DNA from 2 places in the Streptomyces sp. NPDC053431 genome. Region 2 is predicted to be linked to the other one. Evidence: predicted binding sites of a transcription regulator. Region 2 holds the regulator's gene; the other holds the start of a gene.
What was found. Region 2 encodes HrcA, which represses chaperone genes, less so after heat shock. Its sites were predicted from a motif close to TTNGCACTCNGNNNNNCNGAGTGCNAA; they were not measured.
Positions count from the first base shown of each region.

Region 1: groL (chaperonin GroEL) is a predicted target of HrcA. The motif match lies at 3,616-3,642, and genes of this name have one in related genera.

Region 1 is NZ_JBITXX010000017.1:9,298-17,099, forward strand. It holds gene ACIGXE_RS30250 (hypothetical protein) at 1-6, shown strand, start outside; gene ACIGXE_RS30255 (hypothetical protein) at 1-1,744, shown strand, start outside; gene groL (chaperonin GroEL) at 1,830-3,452, opposite strand; gene ACIGXE_RS30265 (cold-shock protein) at 3,784-3,987, opposite strand; gene ACIGXE_RS30270 (MoaD/ThiS family protein) at 4,392-4,670, opposite strand; gene thrC (threonine synthase) at 4,686-5,996, opposite strand; SAM riboswitch class I at 5,990-6,181, opposite strand; gene ACIGXE_RS30280 (glucosyl-3-phosphoglycerate synthase) at 6,303-7,247, shown strand; gene ACIGXE_RS30285 (trehalose-6-phosphate synthase) at 7,441-7,802, shown strand, end outside.
Region 2 is NZ_JBITXX010000001.1:479,488-487,289, reverse strand. It holds gene ACIGXE_RS02040 (16S rRNA (uracil(1498)-N(3))-methyltransferase) at 127-870, opposite strand; gene ACIGXE_RS02035 (nitronate monooxygenase) at 867-1,964, opposite strand; gene dnaJ (molecular chaperone DnaJ) at 2,362-3,501, opposite strand; gene hrcA (heat-inducible transcriptional repressor HrcA) at 3,502-4,521, opposite strand; gene ACIGXE_RS02020 (MBL fold metallo-hydrolase) at 4,678-5,397, shown strand; gene ACIGXE_RS02015 (DUF3097 domain-containing protein) at 5,408-6,211, shown strand; gene hemW (radical SAM family heme chaperone HemW) at 6,387-7,619, opposite strand; gene ACIGXE_RS02005 (AMP-dependent synthetase/ligase) at 7,738-7,802, opposite strand, start outside.

The sequences.
Region 1 (7,802 bases), on a different contig from region 2:
CTCTGACCTCCGCCCCGCCGCGCACCCCGCGTCCCACCGCACCGCGGCCCCGCGCCCCGCGTCCCACCGCACCGCGGCCACGCTCGCCGCGCTCACCGTCCTCGCCCTCGGCGCCGGCACCGCCCCCGCCCTCGCGGAGGACCCGGCGCCCCCGGCGCCGGCCACCGTCGGCATCGGCCGCGCCGTCACCGAGGAGTACCAGCGCGGCGCCTTCCACGTGAACGTCTGGACGGACGCCGCCACGGCCACCGTCACCACCGTCTCGGCGAAGATCCGCAAGAACGACACCGTCGTCACCGAGATCCCCGCCCTGACCCAGGCCGCCTGGAACAAGAACTACTTCTCCCTGCCGGCCGGCACCGCCCTCAAGCTCACCGAGGACGGCGGCGGCATCCCGGAGCTCGGCCGCTACGCCATCGACATCACGGCGACCGACTCCCTCGGCCACACCCTCACCCGCACCGACGCCGGCACGCTCGACTTCACCCTGAAGCCGCAGCTCGACCTCGGGTTCTCGGCGCCGAGCTGGGACGACCGCAGCACCCGCCCCTCGGGCACGCTCCTCGGCGTCCAGCCCGGCTCCGGCGACCTCGTACCCATCTCCGGCGGCCGCGTCTCCGTCCAGCGCCTGACCCCCGACACGGGTACGGCGCAGACGGCGACCACCGACGAGACGGGCGCGTTCACCGGCGAGCCGTACGCCGACGTACGGATCGGCGACGAGTTCCGTGTCTCGTACGCGGAGAACAACGACCAGGTGCACGGCTCGTACGCGTTCACCCGGTCGATCGCCACCGTGCGGAGCCGCCAGGTCACGGTCACCGCGACCGCCGACAGGACCCGGCTGCTGCCGGGCGAGAAGGTCACGGTCACCGGCCGGATGACCGACCCGGCGAACGCGGACGCGCCGCTCGCCGAGCAGCAGCTCCGCGTGGGCCTGGCCATGGCCGGCTACACCGGCTCGCCGGTGTGGCAGACGGTCTCCACCGACGCAGACGGCCGCTTCACCGCACAGCTTCCGTCCGCCCCCGGAACGCGGCTGGACAGCTGGGTGGTGTCCTCCGTCGACCCGTTCCTGTCCTTCCCGGGGGTCAGCGGTCCGCTGGCGATGCCCCAGGAGGGCCGGGTCGTCGTCTACCGCGGCCTGCTCGCCGCGGACGGCAAGGTCAACGTCATCGGCGCCTTCCGTCCCTGGTACAACCCGAAGCAGTTCTTCGGGCACAACGTCCCGGAGACCCTGCTCCTGGAGAACTCGGCCGACGGCCTCACCGGCTGGCGCACCATCGCCACGTACGCCGCCAACGAGAGCGGCTTCCCCGTGCTCTTCAACCTCAACGGCCGGAGCCAGGGCGGCTTCTTCCGGGTCCGGCACGTGCTGAGCGACGCGTTCGCCGAGACCACCGGCGCCACCTTCCGGCTGGTCCGCACCCCCACCCGGATCGTCGGCGTGAACGCCAACCCGGAGCCGGTGCGCAAGGGCGCGGCCATGACCGTGACCGGCACGCTCCAGCAGCAGATCGGCTCCACCTGGAAGGTGTACGGGAACGCCCCTGTCACCCTGTGGTTCCAGGCCCGCGGCTCGACGGCCTGGAAGCAGCTGGCGACCGGCCGTACCGCCGCGAACGGTGTCGTGACCTTCCCGACCAAGGCCACCGTGGACGGTTCGTACACCCTCCGGCACAACGGTGACGGCTCGCACTTCAACGCGCCGGCCGCCTACGCCGACTACGTCGACGTGCGCTGACCCACCCGGAACGACTGAAGGGCGGCACCCCGGTGGGGTGCCGCCCTTCGGCGTCCAGCGATGAACCGCCGATCCTCTACGAGGATCAGAAGTCCATGTCACCGCCCGGCATGCCGCCGCCGGCCGGCGCGGCGGCCTTCTCCGGCTTGTCGGCGATGACGGCCTCGGTGGTGAGGAACAGGGCCGCGATGGAGGCGGCGTTCTGCAGCGCGGAGCGCGTCACCTTGGCCGGGTCGATGATGCCCTCGGCGATCATGTCGACGTACTCACCGGTCGCGGCGTTCAGGCCGTGGCCGACGGGGAGGTTGCGCACCTTCTCCACGACGACGCCGCCCTCGAGACCACCGTTGACGGCGATCTGCTTCAGCGGGGCCTCCAGGGCCAGCTTGACGGCGTTGGCACCGGTGGCCTCGTCGCCGTCCAGCTCCAGCTTCTCGAAGACCGCGGAGGCCTGCAGCAGGGCCACGCCACCACCGGCGACGATGCCCTCCTCGACGGCCGCCTTCGCGTTGCGCACGGCGTCCTCGATGCGGTGCTTGCGCTCCTTGAGCTCGACCTCGGTCGCGGCACCGGCCTTGATGACGGCGACGCCACCGGCGAGCTTCGCCAGGCGCTCCTGGAGCTTCTCGCGGTCGTAGTCCGAGTCGGAGTTCTCGATCTCGGCACGGATCTGGTTCACGCGACCGGCGACCTGCTCGCTGTCACCGGCACCGTCGACGATGGTGGTCTCGTCCTTGGTGATGACGACCTTGCGGGCGCGGCCCAGCAGGTCCAGGCCGGCGTTCTCGAGCTTGAGGCCGACCTCCTCGGAGATGACCGTGCCGCCGGTGAGGATGGCGATGTCGTTCAGCATCGCCTTGCGGCGGTCGCCGAAGCCCGGGGCCTTGACGGCGACGGACTTGAAGGTGCCACGGATCTTGTTGACGACCAGGGTCGACAGGGCCTCGCCCTCGACGTCCTCGGCGATGATCAGCAGCGGCTTGCCCGACTGCATGACCTTCTCGAGGAGCGGGAGCAGGTCCTTCACCGAGGAGACCTTGGAGTTGACGATGAGGATGTACGGGTCCTCGAGCGCGGCCTCCATGCGCTCCATGTCGGTCGCGAAGTACGCCGAGATGTAGCCCTTGTCGAAGCGCATACCCTCGGTGAGCTCCAGCTCCAGACCGAAGGTCTGGGACTCCTCGACGGTGATGACGCCTTCCTTGCCGACCTTGTCCATGGCCTCGGCGATGAGCTCGCCGATCTGGGTGTCGGCGGCGGAGATGGAGGCGGTGGAGGCGATCTGCTCCTTCGTCTCGACCTCCTTCGCCTGGTCGAGCAGCGCACCGGAGACGGCCTCGACGGCCTTCTCGATGCCGCGCTTGAGGGCCATCGGGTTGGCGCCGGCGGCGACGTTGCGCAGGCCCTCACGGACCAGCGCCTGGGCGAGAACGGTGGCGGTGGTCGTACCGTCGCCGGCGACGTCGTCCGTCTTCTTGGCGACTTCCTTGACCAGCTCGGCGCCGATCTTCTCGTACGGGTCCTCGAGCTCGATCTCCTTGGCGATGGAGACACCATCGTTGGTGATCGTGGGGGCGCCCCACTTCTTCTCGAGGACGACGTTGCGACCCTTGGGGCCGAGGGTGACCTTGACGGCGTCAGCGAGCTGGTTCATGCCGCGCTCGAGACCGCGCCGGGCCTCCTCGTCGAACGCGATGATCTTGGCCATGTGAAGTGGTCCTCCCGGACATGGGGTGGATAACGCTCCTGGACCGCGCCGACGCCCGCGACGGACGGCCCGCCCTCCGCGTGGTTCCTTGCCCCACTCGGCCGGCGACCTCGTCTGCCCGATCCTCGTAGCACTCTCACCTTCAGAGTGCTAACGCCAATGATTAGCACTCGCCCTAGGAGAGTGCAAGCGACTCCCGCAGATCGAGCACCCCTGGCGCCTCCCGCTCCGGGCCCGCTCCGGGCCCGTACGGGAACGCGCGAGGGGCCCGCATCCCGGTCAGGATGCGGGCCCCTCGACGGAAGTGCGTCGGTGGCCGATCGCGCCGCGCTCAGACGGCGAGCTTGACCATGTCCGCCTGCGGACCCTTCTGGCCCTGCGAGATCTCGAACTCGACCCGCTGACCCTCTTCGAGGGTGCGGTATCCGTCCATCTGGATCGCGCTGTAGTGGACGAAAACATCCGCACCACCGTCGACCGCGATGAAGCCGTAGCCCTTCTCCGCGTTGAACCACTTGACGGTGCCCTGAGCCATGCCTAACTCCCCTATTACTGGCCCTTGCGCGGGCCCGCACTTCGCGGACCCGGGTCAGACCCTGCGCCGGAACGCGTCGACCGCGGCTGAATGTATCTGCCCAACTGCCCTCTGCAACAGGTCAATCGGACGAGAATTCTGGGCACGCCGGAAAGGGGAATTGGGGAGAATCCCCGGAATTACGGGGCAAGTCGGGCCCGGCAAAACGCGCAGAAGGTGCACAAGGCACGGGCACTTTGGCTGCTTCTTGTCGGGCGCAGACGCATTCTCATATGCGCCTGGCATGAGCAGCGGAGGGGACTTCCCCAACTCTACCGCGCTCAACCATGCAGAATTGCCCCCTCCGCTTTCTCTCGCGGAAGGGGCAATTCAGTACCGACGGGTAGGGTTCGACCGCCTACGGCTCAGCAGCCGCCGGCGACGGCCGGGATGATGGAGACGCCGGCGCCGTCCGGCGTCACGGTCTCCAGGCCCTGCTCGAAGCGCACGTCGTCGTCGTTCACGTACACGTTGACGAAGCGGCGCAGCTTGCCCTGGTCGTCGAGGACGCGGGCCGCGATGCCCGTGTGGTTCTTCTCCAGGTCGGCGATGACCTCGGCGAGGGTCGCGCCCTCGGCGGGCACCTCGGCCTGGCCACCGGTGTAGGTGCGGAGGATGGTGGGGATGCGGACGTTCACGGCCATGTGTTCACGAACCTTTCAGTGGGCCAGGCCGGCGTCGCGGAACGCGTCGAGGCTCGGGCGGATGGTGGCGGTCGCCTGGGAGGTGTCGGCCACCGCGTCCAGGGTCTTGAGGCCGTCACCGGTGTTCAGGACGACGGTGGTGCGGCTCGGGTCGAGCAGACCGTTCTCGACCAGCTTCCTCGTCACGCCGACGGTCACACCGCCGGCGGTCTCGGCGAAGATGCCCTCGGTGCGGGCGAGGATCTTGATGGCGTCGACGACCTGCTCGTCGTTCACGTCCTCCACGGCACCGCCGGTGCGGCGGGCGATGTCGAGGACGTACGGGCCGTCGGCCGGGTTGCCGATCGCCAGCGACTTGGCGATGGTGTTCGGCTTCTGCGGGCGCACCACGTCGTGGCCGGCCTTGAAGGCGGCGGAGACCGGGGAGCAGCCCTCGGCCTGGGCGCCGAAGATCTTGTACGGCTTGTCCTCGACCAGGCCCAGCTTGATGAGCTCCTGCAGACCCTTGTCGATCTTGGTGAGCTGGGAGCCGGAGGCGATCGGGATGACGAGCTGGTCCGGGATGACCCAGCCGAGCTGCTCGCAGATCTCGTACGCGAGCGTCTTGGAGCCCTCGCCGTAGTACGGACGCAGGTTGACGTTCACGAAGCCCCAGCCCTCGCCGAGCGGGTCGCCGATGAGCTCCGAGCAGAAGCGGTTGACGTCGTCGTAGTTGCCCTCGATGGCGACCAGGTCGCCGCCGTAGACACCGGCCATGACGACCTTGCCCTGCTCCAGGTCGTGCGGGATGAACACGCAGGAGCGGAAGCCGGCCCGGGCGGCGGCGGCGCCGACGGCGCCGGCCAGGTTGCCGGTGGAGGAGCAGGAGAGGGTGGTGAAGCCGAAGGCGCGGGCGGCCTCGATGGCCTGGGCGACGACCCGGTCCTTGAAGGAGTGGGTCGGGTTGCCGGAGTCGTCCTTGACGAAGAGCTTGCCGGGCTCGACACCGATCTCGCGGGCGAGGTTGTCGGCCTGGACGAGCTTGGTCCAGCCGGGGTTCAGGTTGGGCTTCTCGGCGACGTCGGCCGGGACCGGCAGCAGCGGGGCGTAGCGCCAGATGTTGGCGGGGCCGGCCTCGATCTGCTTGCGCAGCGCCTCGGGGTCACCGGTGGGCAGGTCGTACGCGACCTCGAGGGGGCCGAAACACAGCTCACAGGCGAAGATCGGGCCGAGCGCGAAGGTCTCGCCGCATTCGCGGCAGGAGAGTCCGGAAGCGGGACCGAGATCGACGGTGGTTCCGGGTGCGACAGTCTGTACAGCCATGGAGGCGAGGCCCTTTCTCCTCATCTTCCTCATGACGCATTTCGCCATGAGACGGATTTGGCACCTTCCCTAGCCGGGGACCTCGCGCAGAAAAGCTGCGTCCGTCAGGGCTCCACCTGGGGTGGTGGCCGAAGACGGGTGGACGAGAACCGACTGGAGGGTTGCCGGGGCTTCAACGGGCCGTTTCCCTCTGCCCCTCTGGATGAGCGGTATTCGGTTGTGAGACGCGGTCGGCACCCCGACATGCATCGGGCATCCGCGTTGTTCAAGACTGTAACCGAAGGCTTCCGAGGGGGAGACGGTCGTCCGATCCGCGAGATGGAGATCACGTTGCTGGAAGAAGTGGAGCGCTGGCTGACCCGGCGGTCCTGGTCCGTGGCCGACCGTCCGCTGGAGCGGATCCTCGCCGCCAAACGGGGGACGACGGTCAGCGTCGTGCTGCCCGCGCTCGACGAGGAGGCGACGGTCGGCGCGATCGTCTCCGTGATCCGTCGCGAGCTGATGACGCCGGCGGTGCCGCTGGTGGACGAGCTGGTGGTCATCGACTCGGGCTCGACCGACCGTACGGCCGAGGTGGCCGCGGCCGCGGGCGCGCGGGTGGTGGCGCGGGACGACATCCTGCCCCGGATACCCGCGGTGCCGGGCAAGGGGGAGGTCCTGTGGCGGTCACTGATGGTGACCGGCGGGGACGTGGTCTGCTTCGTGGACGCGGACCTACGGGACTTCTCGGCGGAGTTCGTGACGGGGATCGTGGGGCCGCTGCTCACCGACCCGGACGTGGACCTCGTGAAGGCGATGTACGACCGCCCGCTCGGCGACGCCCCAGGTCAGGGCGGCCGGGTGACGGAGCTGGTGGCCCGGCCGCTGCTGAATCTGCACTGGCCGCGGCTCGCCGGGTTCGTCCAGCCGCTGGGCGGCGAGTACGCGGCGCGCCGCTCGCTCCTGGAGCGCCTGCCCTTCCCGGTCGGTTACGGAGTGGAACTGGGCCTTCTCGTGGACGCGCTGCACACGGTCGGACTGGACGCGCTCGCACAGGTGGACGTAGGGGTGCGCAAGCACCGGCACCAGGACGGCCAGGCGCTCGGCCGGATGGCGGCGGCGATCTACCGGACGGCCCAGCTGCGGCTCTCGCGCGGCCATCTGGTGCGGCCGTGGCTCACCCAGTTCGAGCGCGGGGAGGACGGCTTCACGCCGCACACGTACGCGGTGGACACGGAGGAGCGGCCCCCGATGGCGGAGATCGCGGAGTACGCGGAGCGCCGCCGGGTGGCGTGAACCCCTGGGAGCGCGGCGGCATGCCCCCTGGGGCGCGGTGGCGAGGCCCCCGGGCACGGTGGCACGACTCCCGGGCGCGGTGGCGACCCCGGGCGTGGTGGCGTCGCCCCCGGGGCGTGGTGGGCGGGCGGCGCGAACCGCGCGGCTCGAATCCGTACGTTTGAGCGTTTACCGGACGGGCTAGGTTCGCCGTATGGCTTCTGTCCTCGTGGCATCGAACCGCGGCCCGGTCTCGTACACCGTGCGTGACGACGGCGCCCTGGACACCCGTCGGGGTGGCGGCGGGCTCGTCTCGGGCCTCAGCGCCGTCTCGTCGGAGGGCGCGGCGGAGGACAGCGTCTGGGTGTGCGCGGCGCTGAGCGACGGCGACCGCGAGGCGGTGCGGCGCGGGGTGTCCGAGCCGGGCGTCCGGATGCTGGACATCGACCCGGAGGTGTACGCGGACGCGTACAACGGCATCGCGAACTCGGTGCTGTGGTTCCTGCACCACCATCTCTACGACATCCCGCGCGAACCCGTCTTCGACGCGGACTTCCGCCGCCGGTGGGAGTCGTA
Region 2 (7,802 bases):
CACGACACACGACGGCCCGCCCACCCGACCCGGCTGAACCGCCCCGCCCGACCGACGGCCCACGCAACCGCCCCGCACGACCCCGCCCGACGCCCCGCCGCCCGACGGCACCACGGCCCCGCCCCGCTACGACCAGCGGCCCGTCCGCCCCAGCACGAGCGCCGCGGCCGCCGTGCCGGCCGTGGAGGTGCGCAGGACGCTGTGACCGAGGCGGTACGGCGCGGCCCCGGCGCCCTCGAAGAGCGCCAACTCCTCCGGCGACACGCCGCCTTCGGGCCCCACGACGAGCACGATCGAGCCCTTGTCCGGCAGCTCGGCGGTGGCCAGCGCGCCGCTGGGGTGGGCCCGGTCCTCGTGCAGGACGGCCGCGAAGTCGGCCTCCGCGAGCAGCGCGGCGACCTGCTTGGACGTCATGAGGTCGGCCACCTCCGGGAAGCGGGTGCGGCGCGACTGCTTGCCGGCCTCGCGGGCGGTGGCCCGCCACTTCGCGAGCGCCTTCAGGCCCCGGTCGCCCTTCCACTGCGTGATGCAACGGGACGCCGCCCACGGCACGATCGCGTCCACGCCGGTCTCCGTCATGATCTCGACGGCCAGTTCGCCGCGGTCGCCCTTGGGCAGCGCCTGGACGACGGTCACGCGGGGCGCGGGCGCGGGCTCCTCGTGGTCCGCCGAGACCCGCACGGTCAGCTGGTCCTTGCCCTCGGCGGACAGCACGACGCACTCGGCCCAGCGCCCCCGCCCGTCGGTCAGGACGACGTCCTCCCCGGCGCGCAGCCGCTTCACGGAGACGGCGTGCCGGCCCTCGGGCCCGTCGAGGAGGAAGCTGCCGCCCCCGGGAACGGTGTCGACGACGAAGACGGGTGCGGTCACGAGGTGCTCCTGGTGCGTGCGGTGCCGGAAAGGGACGAGAGGGCGGCGTCGAGTTCTTCGGCGAGGACCTCGACCAGCCGCCCGGCCGGGAGCTCCCGCGCCATCCGGTGCCCCTGCCCGGCCCACAGGGCCATCCCCTGCGGGTCGCCCGCGGTGGCGGCGGCCCTGCGCAGCGGGGCGGTGAGGTGATGGACCTCGGGGTACGCGGCGGGGGCGTACGGCCCGTGCTCGCGCAGGAAGCGGTTGACGAGCCCCCGCGCGGGGCGCCCGGAGAAGGCCCGGGTGAACTCGGTGTGGGTGAACAGCGGATCGGTGAGGGCCCGCTTGTGCAGCGGATGCGCCCCCGACTCGGGGCAGACGAGGAACGCGGTGCCGAGCTGCGCGGCGTCGGCGCCCGCGGCGAGCACGGCGGCGATCTGACGGCCGCGCATGATCCCGCCGGCCGCGACCAGCGGCAGCCGGACGGCCTCGCGGATCTCCGTGAGCAGCGGCAGCAGCCCGCGGGCCCGGCCGGGGGCGGGGCCGTCGGCCGGCTCGTCCCGGTGGGTGCTCCGGTGCCCGCCCGCCTCCGCGCCCTGCACGCAGATCGCGCCCGCCCCGGCGCGCTCGGCGGTCCGGGCCTCCTCGACGGACGTCACGGTGACGATCGTGAACGTGCCGACCCGCGCGAACGCGTCCAGCGCGTCGCGGTCGGGGCAGCCGAAGGCGAAGGAGACGACCGGCACGGGGTCGTCGAGGAGGATCGCCAGCTTGGCGTCGTACGCGTCGTCCCGCCCCTGCTCGGCGTCGCCGAGCGCCGTCTCGTACCAGGTGGCCTCACCGGCGAGCTGGTGCCGGTAGACCTCGACGGCGCCGGGGTCGGCGGCCTGTCCGCCGGGCGGCATGAGGAGGTTGACCCCGAAGGGCCGCGCGGTGAGCCCGCGCACCCGCTTGACCTCCTGGTAGAGCCCGCCCGCGGTCTTGTACCCCCCGGCCAGGAACCCGAGCGCCCCGGCCTCGCAGACGGCCCCGACGAGCTCGGGAGAGGAGGCGCCACCCGCCATGGGGGCCTGCACGATCGGATGACGAGAGAGATCGTTCAGAGCGGTGGACATGCAGGCATCGTGCCATGCCCGAACGGCGCGGCCGAATCGATACAAGAGGGCCACGAGGCGACCGCGGCGGCGGCCCGAGCGGCGGCCACAGCGGCACGGCCGCGCCGCCGCCACGCGCCCACGCGGCACGGCCAGGGGCGCTACGACCCGGGCCGGCATCGCCCCCGCCGCGAGGACACAAAGGGGCGTCCCGCCGCCGCGAGGACGCGGAGGGCTTTCGCCGCGAGGACGCGGAGGGCTTTCGCCGCGAGGACGCGGAGGGGCGTCCCGCCGCGAGGAACGCGAGGGGGCGGCCCCGCCGCGAGGAACGCGAAGAGGCGGCCCCGCCGCGAGAAACGAGGAAGGGGCGGCCCCGCGAATTCGCGGGACCGCCCCTCACGCATACGCCGCTGCCGGCTCAGCGCCCGTTGAACGCGTCCTTCAGGCGCGAGAACAGCCCCTGCTGCCCCGGCTGGAACTGGCCCGTCGGGCGCTCCTCGCCCCGCAGCTTGGACAGCTCGCGCAGCAGGCGCTCCTGCTCCGGGTCGAGCTTCGTCGGGGTCTGGACCTCGACGTGGACGATCAGGTCGCCCCGGCCGTTGCCGCGCAGGTGGGTGACGCCACGGCCGTGCAGCGGGATCGACTGGCCGGACTGGGTGCCCGGGCGGATGTCGACGTCCTCCAGGCCGTCCAGCGTCTGCAGCTGCACCTTCGTGCCGAGCGCGGCCGCCGTCATCGGGATGGTGACCGTGCAGTGCAGGTCGTCGCCGCGCCGCTGGAAGACGTCGTGCGGGATCTCATGGATCTCGACGTACAGGTCGCCGGCGGGGCCGCCGCCGGGGCCGACCTCGCCCTCACCCGCGAGCTGGATGCGGGTGCCGTTGTCGACACCGGCCGGGATCTTCACCGTGAGCGTACGGCGGGACCGCACGCGCCCGTCGCCCGCGCACTCGGGGCACGGGGTCGGGACGACGGTGCCGAAGCCCTGGCACTGCGGGCAGGGGCGGGAGGTCATGACCTGGCCCAGGAAGGACCGGGTGACCTGGGAGACCTCGCCACGGCCGCGGCACATGTCGCAGGTCTGCGCGGTGGTGCCGGGCGCGGCGCCCTCACCCGAGCAGGTGGTGCAGACGACGGCCGTGTCGACCTGGATGTCCTTGGTGGTGCCGAAGGCCGCCTCGTCGAGGGTGACCTCCAGGCGGATCATCGCGTCCTGGCCGCGCCGGGTGCGCGAGCGCGGGCCGCGCTGGGACGCCGTACCGAAGAAGGCGTCCATGATGTCCGAGAAGTTCCCGAAGCCGCCCGCGCCGAAGCCGCCGGCCCCACCGCCGCCGCCGGAGGCGGACAGCGGGTCGCCGCCGAGGTCGTAGACCTGCTTCTTCTGCGGGTCCGAGAGGACCTCGTACGCGGCGTTGATCTCCTTGAACCGCTCCTGCGTCTTCGGGTCCGGGTTCACGTCCGGGTGAAGCTCGCGGGCAAGGCGGCGGAAGGCCTTCTTGATCTCGTCCTGCGACGCGTCGCGGCGTACGCCGAGTACGGCGTAGTAGTCGGTGGCCACTTACGACTCCGCCAGGATCTGTCCGACGTAACGTGCCACTGCGCGTACCGCTCCCATCGTTCCGGGGTAGTCCATGCGGGTCGGTCCGACCACGCCGAGTTTGGCGACTGCCTCGCCGCCGGAACCGTAGCCGACCGAGACGACCGACGTGGACGTCAGTCCCTCGTGGGCGTTCTCGTGCCCGATGCGTACGGTCATGCCCGATTCCTTGGCCTCGCCGAGCAGCTTCAGGAGGACGACCTGCTCCTCCAGGGCTTCCAGGACGGGCCTGATCGTCAGGGGGAAGTCATGTCCGAAGCGGGTCAGATTGGCGGTGCCGCCGATCATGAGCCGCTCCTCCTGCTCCTCCACGAGGGTCTCCAGGAGGGTCGCGAGCACGGTCGAGACCGTGCCGCGGTCCTCGATCTCCTCGAAGGAGTCCGGCAGGTCCTGCACCAGCTGCGGCACGTCGGCGAACCGGCGGCCGACGACCCGGCTGTTGAGCCGGGCCCGCAGGTCTGCCAGGGAGGTCTCGCCGAAGGGCGCCGGGCAGTCGATCACGCGCTGCTCGACCCGGCCGGTGTCGGTGATGAGCACCAGCATCAGCCGGGCGGGGGCCAGCGACAGCAGCTCCACGTGCCGGACCGTCGAACGGGTCAGCGAGGGGTACTGCACGACGGCGACCTGCCGGGTGAGCTGCGCGAGCAGCCGGACCGTGCGGCCGACGACGTCGTCGAGGTCGACGGCTCCGTCGAGGAAGTTGTGGATCGCCCGCCGCTCGGGGGTCGACAGCGGCTTGACGCCGGCCAGCCGGTCCACGAACAGGCGGTAGCCCTTGTCGGTGGGGATGCGCCCGGCGCTGGTGTGAGGCTGGGCGATGTACCCCTCCTCCTCCAGGACCGCCATGTCGTTGCGCACGGTGGCGGGCGACACGCCGAGCTTGTGGCGCTCGGTGAGCGCCTTGGAGCCGACCGGCTCCTCCGTCCCGACGTAGTCCTGGACGATGGCGCGCAGCACCTCGAGTCTGCGTTCGCTGAGCATCGCGCGCACCTCCAGCTGTCGATCCGGTTCCGGTTGCTCCGCTTTTGGCACTCGCCCTGTCCGAGTGCCAGGAAACCCCCGGCCAGTGTAAGGCGGCCGACATCGCTCCTGGCAAGGAGGCGGGGTCGAAGCGGGTGCAGCGGATAGCGTCTGGGCATGGACGTGAACTGGGAGACGTACGGCTGGGAGCGGCTCGGACGAGGGGTCGGCCGGCGCCGGCTGCCGGGGTGGGACGCCACGGTGGGCCTGGTGATCGGGCGGGACGCGGTGCTTCTCTACGACACGGGCGCCACCCTCGCGCAGGGCGCCGAGGTGCGCGAGCAGGCGACCGCGCTGGCCGGCCGTGAGGTGACACACATCGCACTCGGCCACCCCCATTTCGACCATGTGCTGGGCACCGCGGCCTTCCCGGGGGCCGAGGTCTTCGGCGCGGTCGGCATGGACACGCTGCTGCCGCGGGAGCGGGAGGAACTGTGGAAGGACGCGGTACGGCAGGGGGTGGACGAGCGGGAGGCGACCCAGGCCGCGGAGGCGCTGGTGGCGCCGAGCCACACCGTCACCGGTGAGTGGACCCTGGACCTGGGCGGGCGGCAGGTCCTCCTGGCCAACGTCGGGCCCGGCCACACGGGCCACGACCTGGTACTCCTCGTGCCGGACGAGCGGGAGGTCGTCTTCTGCGGCGACCTGGTGGAGGAGTCGGGCGAGCCACAGGCGGGCCCGGACGCGATCCCGAGCCGATGGCCGGCCGCCCTCGACCGCCTGCTGTCCCTGGGCGGCGAGGACGCGCTGTACGTGCCGGGGCACGGCGCGCTGGTCGACGCGGACTTCGTGCGACGCCAACGGGAGGAACTGGCACGCCGCTTCGAGGTGTCGTAGCGTCGCGCAAATGCGCAGCTACAACCCGGACCTGACGCCTCCTTGGAAGAAGTCGGCCCCCGTCCCCGAGGTCCCGGCGGACCGCGACCTCGTGGTCGAGGAGGTCTCGACGGGCTTCTGCGGGGCGGTGATCCGTTGCGAGGCGGGCACGGTGACCCTGGAGGACCGCTTCGGCAAGCACCGGGTCTTCCCGCTGGAACCGCGCGGCTTCCTGCTGGAGGGCCGGGTGGTCACCCTGGTCCGCCCCTCCCGCCCGGCCCCGTCCCACCCCACCCGTACGGCCTCCGGCTCGATCGCGGTCCCGGGCGCCCGGGCGCGCGTCGCCCGGGCGGGCCGCATCTACGTGGAGGGCCGCCACGACGCCGAGCTGGTCGAGAAGGTCTGGGGCGACGACCTGCGCGTCGAGGGCGTGGTCGTGGAGTACCTGGAGGGCGTCGACGACCTCCCGGCCGTCGTCGCCGACTTCGCCCCCGCCCCGGACGCCCGCCTGGGCGTCCTGGTCGACCACCTGGTCCCCGGCTCCAAGGAGTCCCGCATCGCGGCCCAGGTCACCTCCCCCGACGTCCTGGTGGTCGGCCACCCCTACATCGACGTCTGGGAGGCGGTGAAGCCCTCCTCGGTCGGCATCCCCGCCTGGCCGACCGTCCCCCGCGGCCAGGACTGGAAGACCGGCGTCTGTCGCGCCCTCGGCTGGCCGGAGAACACGGGCGCGGCCTGGCAGCACATCCTGTCGAAGGTCCACTCCTACAAGGACCTGGAGCCGGCCCTCCTGGGCCGAGTGGAAGAACTCATCGACTTCGTCACAGCCCCCTAACCCAACCGAACCACCCCACCCAACTCGACCCGCAGCCCGACACGGCCCGCAGCCCGCCGCGGCCCGCAGCCCGCGGTGGGCCGTGCCCACAACGGCCAAAGCGTCCCCGACGGAAGGCACCCGGGGGGCGGGAGGCGCGCCGGGCGGGAGGCGCCCGGGGGGGAGTCGCTTGGGGTCAGTCGACCAGGTCGCGGACGACCGCGTCGGCCAGCAGCCGCCCCCGCAGCGTCAGCACGGCACGGCCCGCGCCGTACGCCTCGGGCGCGAGGAGGCCGTCCTCCAGGGCCTTGCGGGACGCCGCCAGGCCCGCCGGCCGGAGCAGCTCCAGCTCGACCCCCTCACGCAGCCGCAGCTCGAGGAGCACCCGCTCCACCCGCCGGTCCTCCTCCGTCAGGAGCTCCCGGCCGGCTCCGGGCGACTTCCCGGACCCCAGGGCCGCCGCGTACGCGCCCGGATGCTTGACGTTCCACCAGCGCACCCCGCCCACGTGGCTGTGGGCGCCCGGTCCGGCGCCCCACCAGTCGGCGCCGCGCCAGTACAGCTCGTTGTGCAGGCAGCGGCCGGCATCGGAGGTGGCCCAGTTGGACACCTCGTACCACTCGTAGCCCGCCCCGGACAGCACGTCCTCCGCGATCAGGTACCGGTCCGCGTGCACGTCGTCGTTCGTCATGGGTATCTCGCCGCGCCGGATGCGCCGCGCCAGCTGCGTGCCCTCCTCCACGATGAGCGCGTAGGCGCTGACGTGGTCCGGCCCGGCGCCGATCGCCGCGTCCAGGGACGCCCGCCAGTCGTCGTCGGACTCGCCGGGCGTGCCGTAGATGAGGTCCAGGTTGACGTGGTCGAAGCCGGCCGCCCGCGCCTCGGCGACGCACGCCTCGGGGCGTCCGGGCGTGTGGCTGCGGTCGAGGATCTTCAGCACGTGCTGCCGGGCGCTCTGCATGCCGAAGGAGATCCGGTTGAAGCCGCCCTCGCGCAGCGTCGCCAGATACGCGGGGTCGACGGACTCCGGGTTCGCCTCCGTCGTCACCTCGGCGTCGTCCGCGAGCCCGAACTCGTCCCGGATGACGGCGAGCATGGACACGAGATCGCCCGCGTCGAGCAGCGTGGGGGTGCCGCCGCCGACGAAGACGGTCCGCACCGGACGCGGGTCGTCGCCGAGGACCTTGCGGGCGAGCCGTATCTCCTCGGCCACCTGCCCCGCGTAGTTCTCCCGGGAGGCGAGCACGCCCCCGGCACCGCGCAGCTCGCTCGCGGTGTAGGTGTTGAAGTCGCAGTAACCGCAGCGGGTCGCGCAGTACGGCACGTGCAGATAGAACCCGAGCGGCCGCTCCCCGGCGCCCTGCAGGGCGCTCGCGGGCAGCGCACCGTCCTCGGGCATGGGCTCACCATCGGGCAGTACGGAAGGCATGAGCCCATTGTCCCGTACCGCCCGACGTAAGCGCCGCCCCTGTGGATAACTCCGAAGGCCCAGGTCAGGCCGCTGGACCGCCGGGCCCTCGGAGCGCAGGCCCCCGGCGTCCAGGCCGTCAGGCCTCCCGCGCTCCCTCGTACATCTCGTCGATCAGGTGCTGGTAGGTCCGCTCGACCACCG